DNA from 2 places in the Bacillus sp. NPDC094077 genome. Region 2 is predicted to be linked to the other one. Evidence: riboswitches for the same ligand, from Rfam matches in the RefSeq annotation. Region 2 holds a riboswitch; the other holds the start of a gene.
The links. Region 2 has a riboswitch for lysine ahead of ACQKNR_RS18080 (amino acid permease). Riboswitches for the same ligand answer to the same signal wherever they lie in the genome.
Positions count from the first base shown of each region.

Region 1: another riboswitch for lysine. It lies ahead of ACQKNR_RS22395 (aspartate kinase); the one in region 2 lies ahead of ACQKNR_RS18080 (amino acid permease).

Region 1 covers NZ_JBNNUF010000011.1:93,544-99,137, reverse strand. The annotation lists gene ACQKNR_RS22410 (YndJ family protein) at 1-1,183, opposite strand, end outside; gene ACQKNR_RS22405 (DUF4166 domain-containing protein) at 1,189-1,800, opposite strand; gene ACQKNR_RS22400 (DoxX-like family protein) at 1,805-2,713, opposite strand; lysine riboswitch at 2,906-3,092, shown strand; gene ACQKNR_RS22395 (aspartate kinase) at 3,294-4,523, shown strand; gene asnA (aspartate--ammonia ligase) at 4,752-5,594, opposite strand, start outside.
Region 2 covers NZ_JBNNUF010000007.1:148,201-153,794, reverse strand. The annotation lists gene ACQKNR_RS18095 (MDR family MFS transporter) at 13-1,275, shown strand; gene ACQKNR_RS18090 (hypothetical protein) at 1,326-1,529, opposite strand; gene ACQKNR_RS18085 (ABC transporter permease) at 1,688-2,887, opposite strand; gene ACQKNR_RS18080 (amino acid permease) at 2,948-4,372, opposite strand; lysine riboswitch at 4,519-4,700, opposite strand; gene racE (glutamate racemase) at 4,901-5,594, shown strand, end outside.

The DNA of each region.
Region 1 (5,594 bases), on a different contig from region 2:
TTCCTAAATGTATTTGTCCTACACGTTTACTTATTTTTTCATAACAAGATGCGAATGGACGAAACCAACGTGCCCAGCTAATGTTTGCTTGTAAATGATACTCTTTCGTATTCTCATAAAATTGAATAATACTTACAGGTATCTTCGTTTTATGAAATGTATCACTATGGAAATCATTCATTTTTTCAACTATTCCACTATATTCTTTACTATCTATTACGTTTTGATTATGTAAAAACATCTCTCCGACTGTAGAACTCCCTTTTAATTGGCTCATGGGTTTCCCGTAATATTTATAATTCGGAACACTCTTTTCAACCATCCAGCCGACAAATGCCGGTAACGCTACTCCAATTCCATTTACAACACCGTGAATCCAAACCATTTGTGCAATTGTAATTGTCATTACTTGTTTCAAATTTCCATATGAGTATATGAGCGAGAACATAATCGTTACCATGAGCGTACTTGACGAAATAATTAAGAGCACCTTTGCAGTAATCGAATTAAATTTCGTTCGCCAAACGTAAATACCATATCCATAAATAGCACATAAATATAGCACAACTGCAAAAAATTCAAATATCCTCGAATATGTAATTCCTATAGCAACTGTCATTGGAGAAATAACGATGATAAGTGTAATAGCATCATAAAGTTTACTTCTCTTTTCTCTTATTCTTCCAAGTAATCCAACTGATAGTGGTAATAGAAATGCTGAGTAATGAAAATGTGCAGCTGTAAGTAAAACTATATCTGAACTAAAATTCATAATTTTAAGCTTCCATACTGAAGCAAAAAACCAAAAACCTCCTAAAAACAAATAAATAAACGCACTATCTATAGCTGTTTCTTCTAAAGGCTTCCATCCTCTTTCTAGCAACCTACTAACACCAAATAACGCGATAATTCCTGTATATATAAACCAAAGGAGTGCAAAAACAAAATGATTTGTTACGAAAGCTAGCATTGCACAAATTGCTGCAACTGGATATAAAAACGATACGAATTTATACAATAATAAATACGATTCATTTCTTGTTTTTTTATCAATAATACAAAAAGACATCGGTATAAATAATAAAACAGATAATAATATAATTGCTTCAACAGGATTTATATTCGACCACTCACATATTAGAAAAACAATATAACAAGCAAGTCCAAATATTATATTTTTCATTTCGTTTATTTCCTTTCCACAAATGTTCCTTTATATGAAAATAGTGACCCAATTAACGGATTTCGTACTTGTACATGAATTAGAAAACATTGTAGTGTTTCATCATAGCTTTCAACAATTTTTGCTTCTCCGTATAAAAATTTCGGTAATGGTATTTTTCTTCTAAACATATAAAACCATTGTTTAGAAGAAGAAATATGCATTGCCCCCATATCATCAATATAAAAATTCAATGTAGAAACGAGTAAATGTGGTTCACCAAAATAATCAACAATTTTATTTTCTTCTTCATCCAGCTGCATAACGGCGTTAAAATATCTTTTCTTATTATGAAAATAAAAGGTACGATTCCACCGTACAAATTCATTTCCATGTTCATCCCGCTCAGCGGAATTATGTATCGTAAACGGAACTTCTTGCCCCCGCTCAGAAAAAAACATTCGGAACTTCGATGCAATTTTTAATATCATTTTAACGAAAAAAGAACCTCCGTAAATTTCATCCATCTTCCCTTCTCCGATGAAGCTATATTCTTCTGTAATCTCATAGCGTTTCTGTAATTTTGGATGAAGTTTCTTATAAGAATCCCCTAATAGTCTTTCGTAAATATTAGCCATACATTTATCCCTTTCTCATCCGCTTGCAATTTTTTGCGCTTGGCAAATCAAAGCTATTTATATAACCTACAATCGATAATCCTATTAAAAGGAGGTTTAATGTAATTGGATTAAACGGTTGTGTAAAGCTTGCGATATTCGTAAATCCTGCCACTATAGTTAAACCTATTAACATACCAATATGTAATATAAACAACTTTCGTTTTTGAAGTGGCAATAACCACATAACACCCCATATTATTTCTAACAACCCAACTATTTTAAGTATAAAAATACTACTCTCATTCGACCCAATTAGTATTGAAAGCATCTTCACTTCTTCTGGATGGCTAAAGATTATTTTTGGGACAATCCCTTGATATATCCATACGAAAGCAAATAAAAAACAAACGAGCCAATACGTAATCGTTCTTCTAATTAGTAGACTAGGATGCAGCTCCTTTTCTAGCCACAATTTTAAAGCGTCAAAACTCCATGCTGTCGCCCATCCTAATAAAGGACGAAACATATATGAATCGATCACATTTCCTATATGACCAAATCTCGTATCATAATCATATTGCGTTTCAAAATGAATACACTCTTTATGCGGTGTATACTTCCAATAACCACGCCCTATTTGTATAAGTGATAATGTATTTTCTGTCCAAAATTTCAAAGAAGAAATCCGTTCACCAGTTTCTTTTCTTATTTCACCTATCGATTCCCCTTCTCCGGCTATTTCAAGTCCAAAACCGATCTTTGTTTTATATAAAAACTTCTGCGGTTCTCCCTCTTTCTTCTCTAAATAAGAAATTTCAGTAAAACGAGCATCCCACTCTGTATGTATGTCTGGTTCTTGCGTATATTCCCATAATTTCTCCATTGTTGTTTTCATCTCTGTCGCAACATAAATAGACCTTTTCCTTTTCATGCTTCCACCTCCTATACTCTATATTTTTAATGTACATATAATAAATTTATTTTGCTACATTTTTCACAAACTTTTTTTCGGAAAAGAAAGAATTTTGAAAATATATATAAAACACTTGATTCCCTGAAAAATTTAAATTATTATAAAACAAATGTTACCAACAACTTCATAAATCAAACACTCTCGCCTAAAACGTGAGATAGAGGTTGCAATACTTATGAGTATTCTAATGGAGACACAGAGATGTCTATGAAATTAGATGAAAGGAAGTGTTGCCGAAATTGATAAATTTCTCTGCATTTATCAATTGGGGCTGTTTTCGAATAGAAACAGAACTGTCATATGTACAGACGTGTGCGTATGAAGAGCTATCTACAAAAAAGAGATATCATCTTTATGATATTCCTTTTTTGGCGGTTTTTTTATTAGCTCCGTTTTCTGTTTCCCTTTTCCTGTAACAGCACCATCCTCACTTATTTGAGATGGTGTTTTTTGCTTTTCTCTCTGGTAACTACAGGAATATTGGGATTTGTATATGTCCTAATCTATTCTTAAAAATGGACGAAAGAAGGAATTCGTAATGGAAACGATTGTACAAAAATTTGGTGGTACTTCTGTCGAGAGCATTGAACGCATTCAACATGTAGCAAATTTAATTATTGAAGAATATGAACGAGGTCATAGCATTGTCTCTGTCGTTTCAGCAATGGGGAAAAGTACAGATGAACTTGTAGCACTTGCTAACGCCATTGCTGAAAATCCAAGCAAACGTGAAATGGATATGCTTCTATCGACAGGAGAACAAGTAACTATTTCATTATTAACAATGGTACTACAAGCAAAAGGTTATAACGCAATTTCATTAACAGGATGGCAAGCTGGTATTACGACTGAATCTGTACATAGTAGTGCACGGATTACTGATATTAATACAGATCGAATTCAGTCTTATCTTGCTGAAGGTACGATTGTTATCGTAGCTGGTTTCCAAGGAATCAGTGAAGAAAATGAAATTACAACGCTTGGCCGTGGTGGTTCTGATACGACAGCTGTTGCATTAGCGGCGGCATTAAAAGCGAAAAAATGTGATATTTATACAGATGTGACAGGTGTATATACGACAGACCCACGAGTTGTACAAGATGCTTACAAATTAGATGAAATTTCTTATGACGAAATGTTAGAGCTTGCAAATCTCGGTGCTGGTGTATTACATCCACGTGCTGTTGAATTTGCTAAAAATCATAATGTCGTTTTAGAAGTTCGCTCAAGTATGGAACAAGAAAACGGAACAATTGTAAAAGGAGAATGTAACATGGAACAACAATCAATCGTTAAAGGTATTGCATTTGAAGATAATATTACACGCGTTACAATTAAAGGATTAGAACAAGGTTCACTTTCAACAGTTTTCTCTACATTAGCAGAGGCACATATTAATGTAGATATTATTATTCAAAGTATTACAAATGAAGGAACTGTTCACCTCTCCTTCTCAATTCACTCTAATGATTTAAGAGAGACTTTAGAAGTGTTAGAACAATATCAAGAAACTCTTCACTATGGGTCTGTAGAACATGAAAATCATTTAGCAAAAGTATCAATTGTAGGATCTGGTATGGTATCTAATCCGGGGGTTGCTGCTAATATGTTCACTACTTTAAAAGAAGAAGATATTCATATTAAAATGGTAAGTACATCAGAAATTAAAGTGTCTGTCGTTATCGACCGCCTTCATTTAGTAACAGGTGTTGAAGCACTTCATCAATCATTTATGGCGAAAATTGAACCTTTAGTACACATGGGCTAATTTAATATTTTCAGTAAAGCTTATAAAAAATCATATTAATCTATTTCCTTCCTATTAAATAAAAAGCTGTTTGCATAGTGTAAAGTGACAAAAAAGTAAGTGATGTTTTATAAAAAACTTTTACTGAAATATACATTGCTGAAGTGAAAATATTTTCAAAAAAAGTTCGCATTTAATAAAAAAGAGAGAATAGCTCTATATTTGAGCTATTCTCTCTCACTTCTATTATTAAAACAGATGAATGTTTTCTTTCTTACAAGCATCGCGTAAATCGTCAGGCCATACAGAAGATTGAACTTCACCGATATGTGCCTTACGTAAGAAGTACATGCACATTCTTGATTGTCCAATACCACCGCCGATTGTTAATGGTAGTACGTCTTCTAAAATACCTTTATGGAAATCATACTCACGTTTGAAGTCTTCACCCGTTTTCGTTAATTGTTCATCAAGTGATTTACTATCAACACGAATTCCCATTGATGATAGTTCGAATGAAGATTGAAGTACTGGGTGCCAGAATAAAATGTCACCGTTTAATTTCCAATCATCATAATCAGCTGCGCGTCCATCGTGCTTTTCACCTGAACGAAGCACATCACCAATTCCGATAATAAAGACTGCACCGTGTTCTTTCGCAATTGCATGTTCACGATCTTTCGGTGTTAATTCTGGATATTTATCTTCTAGTTCTTGGGAAGTAATGAAAACAACATCTTCCGGTAAATACTTTCCAAGGAACGGGTATTTTTCAAATAAGTGATCTTCTAAATCTTTGAATATTCCATAAATTATTTTTACTGTTTCTTGCAAGTATTCTACAGTACGCCATTCTTTTTGAACGATTTTTTCCCAATCCCATTGGTCAACATAAATGGAATGTGTTGCATCAAGTTCTTCATCACGACGAATCGCGTTCATGTTTGTATATAAACCTTCACCAGCTTCATATCCATATTCATGTATTGCAAATCGTTTCCACTTCGCTAGTGAATGAACAATTTCTAATTCTTCTCCTGAATGTAACATATCAAATTCAATTGGACGTTCTACACCGTTTAAGTGATCGTT
Region 2 (5,594 bases):
GAGGGGGAAACAATGGGATTTTGGAGTATGCATCGAAATATAAAAATTAGAATTATAACTTCGTTTTTAACACGTACTGTGTCCACAATGATTTTTCCATTTATGGCGATTTATTTTTCAATAAAGTTAGGTAGTGCGATTGCTGGTGCTTTATTACTAATCAATGTGCTAGCTTCATTAATTATCGGTTTATATGGTGGGTATGTTGGAGATCGGCTCGGTCGTAAAAAGGTGATGATTATCGGCCAAAGTATACAAGTCATTTCCATTGCTTGTATGGGAATTGCGAACTCAGATTATGTAGATTCACCATGGCTAACATTTGTGTTTATGTTAGTGAATAGCTTAGGGTCTGGACTTATGAATCCAGCGACTGAAGCGATGTTAATCGATGTGAGTACACCTGAAAATCGAAAAGTGATGTACAGCATAAACTACTGGGCTATTAACTTATCGATTGCCATTGGAGCAATATTTGGCGGACTATTATTCGAAAACTATAGGTTACAATTGTTTATCGTATTAACGGTGGTCGCGGTCATTACTTTATATGTGATGGCTGTATATATGGAAGAAGTGTATGTGGCTCGAAAAACAGTAGAGAAGAAAAATGTATTAAAAGATATGGCAGATAGTTATAAAGCTGTGATGAAAGATAGAGCGTTTTTAATTTTTTGTTTAGCAAGTATATGCACTTTATCTTTAGAGTTTCAAATTAATAATTATTTAGGGGTACGCTTGCAGAAGGAATTTGAAACAGTGCATTTTTTCTTCGGAAATGGTTTTACGTTTGATTTAACAGGTATAAGAATGTTGAGCTGGATATCAGCAGAGAATACCATTTTAGTTGTGTTATGTTCAGCGCTTGTTATTAAAATGCTGAAAAGCTTCAATGATTTGAAAATCTTATATGTAGGCTTATTCATTTATACAATTGGATTTACAATACTCGGAACGAGCAATGGCTTATGGATTTTATTAATTGCAGGGCTTTTCCAAACGGTAGGAGAGATGATGTATGTGCCAGTTCGCCAATCTATTATGGCAGATATGGTGCCAAACGAGGCAAGAGGTTCGTATATGGCGATTAACGGGATGGTCTTTCAAGTGGCGAAAATGAACGGTGCATTAGGAGTTATGTTAGGTTCATTTCTTGCATCTTGGGGAATGAGCGTCCTGTATTTTATCGTTGGTATGAGCAGTATTGTATTATTTATGAAGGCGATAGGGAAAGAGAAGTATCAGGGTGAAGGGAATGTTTCTCAGATTGGATAAACTATATAAAAAGCGAACTAGTTATACTCGGTTCGCTTTTTACATAACTATTAAAACGGATCAACTTCAGCCAAATTAGGATTGGCATTCGGGCTTGTTAATAAGGTTTTCAGCTCACCTACTTCTGAGAGAGCGACGAGTATATAACCACTAATAAGAACGATGAGTCCAATGACCCGTAATGTTTGTAGTGTAATGTCACGGCTATTGTTTTCGGAGTTATCTTGGGGCGGAGAAGGCGGATTATTGTTCATAGTTAAGCTCCCATCTGTTTTATTTATATGTGCGAAATCATTATTTAACTTATGGATAGGAATTATATAGTCATTTTCACTATATGAGAAATGCCTATGAATAGTGATAAGAAATTTTAGGACGAGAAAAGAGGCTGTTGTATACAGCCTCTTTTTCGTTAAAATGAAGAAATGCGTTTCTTTGTTTTGGGGAAAATAATAAATTTGATCCAGAGTACCCCAATTACCATAATAATTAAAGCATGCAGTAATTGTCCTGTGGCAATGAATATAACAACTGAAAACACAGCTAATTGAATGACTAGCAATATGAAGATTAAGCTAAGAAATTGCTTCATTCTTTCTTCAGTATCAATCGGATATAATTCTACAATAATATTTCCTGAAAAATATTTCCACAGAGAACGAAGCTGCATAGATATCATATATAGGACGATATAAGCGATAGCACCTTTTACGTATATATTCGGAACAAAATATAGGGTGAAGGCACCGATCAACCCCAAACGAATATATATACCGAAATAATCATTCCCCCGTAAAAACGATAGTGTATGTAAATAGAAGAAAGTAGCCTGTTTTTTATGTAGTAACGGTTCAATCCAATTTGTAAGCCATTTTCTACTGTTTACTTGTTTCTTTAGCTGCGGCACATCGGTGAAGATGCTGGCGAATTGATAAAAGCGTATGTCCAATTTTTCTTCTTGCTCGATTATGTACTCCCACGGTATTCGTTTTGTAGGTTGTTTTTTCGTATATAGAAGCAGGAAAGCAAGAAGTAAGAGTAATCCGCCTAATACGATTACATTTGCTGTATAAAACAGTATGTAAATAATTAGTGCGTTACAAGCAATACGAATGATCAGCCATATGTTTTTTTCATGACTATCACGCCACATCCAATGTATGTACATGTTCCAAGCTTTCGTAATCATTAAAATAATAAAGATGGTACATAAGAAAGGTACAGTTAATTGTAATGATTGCATAGCAAGCGGTACGAGAATAAGGAACGTAAATATGAGTGGGAAAAGCTGAATGATGTAATTATATAGAAGAGATTTTTTAAAATAAGATGTTAATTTCTCTTCTAGTGCAAGCAAATAGACAGCATCAGGCTTTTGAATAAATGTACGAATTGGGCATCTCGTGATAATGAATGTAAGTACGACCGTTATGAGTATTAAAGATATTCCTTTAGAAGGAGATGTTTTTAGAAACTGAGCATAATAATATGCACCGACGCATGAAATAAAGATAAAGCTATATAATAAACCGTTAATCATACGTGCAAAGTATGTAATGATATTTTGAATATGTTGTTGGAAGCGACTGCTCCATAGCGATTCGATTGACATGTTTTTCACCTCTTTGTTCTATTATATATGTTTTACAAAAGAAAAAACGAGCAAATTGCGTTATGCAATTTGCTCGTTTTTCTTTTCGTTATTTTTTTTTTGGTCACGATTCATTAACGGATAGAAGGCAAAGCCGATTACGAATAAACCAATTCCGAGAAGGAATGTTTTTATATCGGATGCCCCAGTTTTAATAACCCATAGTGCATAGCAAAGTGCAATAACGGCGACTATGCCATCCATAATTCTTGCCCGCATTTCATTTTTATATGTTTCACCAGTAGCGACTAGTTTTAACTGGAAGATTGGTGAAACGAGATATGGAATGAGATAAGCTAAAGTTGATACGGTAATAACGAATGTATAGGCTTCCGCAATGGTTCCTGATAATGTTGAGAATAAGAACACTTGCGACATAATGTTTGTTAATCGTAATGAGTAAATTGGACTTCCGTTTTTATTTGTTTTTGTGAAGAAGGAAGGGAAGAAACCTTCTTTTGCTGCTTGATACGGTACTTCTGAGCTTAATAAAATCCAGCCTAAGATGGAACCAAATAGGGAAGTAAGAGCAAGTAATGCCATAAGTTTCCCGCCGCCATGACCCATTGCAGCGTTTAATGCATCTGCTAATGGACGTTCAGAAGCTTGTAATTTATCAACGTGAAGTACACCCATTGTTAAAATAGTAATTCCTAAATAAATTGCAACTGTAATTAGTAATCCTGCAACCGTTGCACGTTTTACTGTTTTTGGAGAGGTAGCTCGGTTTGATAAAAGAACGGCTGATTCAATTCCGATAAATGCCCAAAGCGTTGTAAGAGCAGCTAAATTTACTTGTGAAAGGAGACCGTGTGATACACCTGATTTATCAATCATCGGTGTGTACCATTGTCCAAACTTAGAAGCTTCGAATGCAAATAAAGTAACGACGATGAATAAAAGGAATCCAGTTACTTTCGTTGTTGTTGCTAAGAAGTTTAGTTTTCCAGCTCCGCTTACACCGTTTGTTAATATAACATGAGTTCCCCATAGTAAGATGGAACAAATAGTAAATGTAATGAGTTTACCGACTTCTACGTTAAAAGAACCGATTGAAAATAGTAGTCGTGTATCTTTCATGATCGGGAAGAAGAGTGATAAATATCCCGCAAATGATGTAATGATGGCAACGTTACTTGCCCAGTTTGCAACCCAATATCCCCATACCATACTGAAACCAGCCATTTTTTTCTTTTTTGGTGATGAGAATAAAGCATATGCATGACTTTGTGGTCCTGTCGTTAAATCAGGACGACGAATTGCTAAATTACCGAAAACAAGAGCTAGCATCAAAACACCAAACCCTGTTGTTAACCAAGCTAAAGTGACACCGAGAGGGCTTGCTGTTTGTGCCAACGTACTTGGCACCATGAAAATACCAGCGCCAACCATGTTACCGACAACGAAAGCTGTTAGTACCCAAAAGCCCCATTTTTTTTGTTGCATAGAAAATACCTCCAAAGTTAGTATAACCAAGTCAAGCGAGGAGATATGTATGTCTTCCTATTAGGGAAGAGAAGTTCCAAACAAAACAAAAAAAGCACGTAATCTGCCGCTACATGCTTTCTATCTTATAAGAAACCCACGACATATCTCTCGATAGCTCTCCACAAACGAAACGTTTGTGACAGTTCTGCACTTATTAAATGCAGACCCAGCAAGCGTGCATGGTGGACACGACTTACTTCGGCAACCATTCCTTTCTCATTCATTCATCAATGCCACTACATCTCCTGAAATGATACTCTTAATGATTGCAACCTCTACCTCACCGAGATACGAATGAGGATTTAAATATTAAATTAACGTATTTAAGAGTAACAAATGTATTTTTATACGTCAATGGATATGGTAATAATCAGATTATAGAGAAGAGTTTGTTATTAAAGGTAGGGTCAATAATATACAATCTTTGAATTTTCATAATATAATAAATGTTATTGGCGCTAGAAGATAGAGAAGGGGATGAAGTGTATGTATGCATCTAATAAAAGTTCTGTAATAGGTGTATTAGATTCAGGGGTTGGGGGATTAACAGTTGCGAGTGAGATTATACGTCAATTGCCTAAAGAGAGCATTTACTATATTGGTGATAATAAGCGTTGTCCGTATGGGCCAAGAGGTGTAGCGGAGGTAGAATCTTTTATATTTGAAATGGTTGAATTTCTCAAACAGTTTCCATTAAAAGCTCTAGTTGTAGCATGCAATACAGGTGCAGCTGCAGCATTGTCCTCATTGCAAGAAGCGCTATCCATCCCAGTTATTGGTGTTATACATCCGGGAGCACGAGCGGCAATTAAAGTGACAAAGAAAGGGAAAATTGGAGTAATTGGAACTGTAGGTACGATACAGTCTAATATGTACGAAAAAGCGTTGCACGAGCTCCATACATATTTAGAAGTGCATAGCCATGCCTGCCCAACTTTAGCTACAGTTGTAGAAAATCAATTAGGGGATAAAGCATATGTAAAGCAACAAGTGAAACAAGCTTTATTACCATTAACGAAAGAGGAAATAGATACGTTAATTCTTGGTTGTACCCATTATCCACTTTTAGAGTCCTACATAAAAAATGAATTAGGAGAAGATGTGACGATTATTAGTTCTGCAGAAGAAACAGCGATAGAGTTAAGCACGATTTTACAACATCAAGGAATTTTGTCTGAGA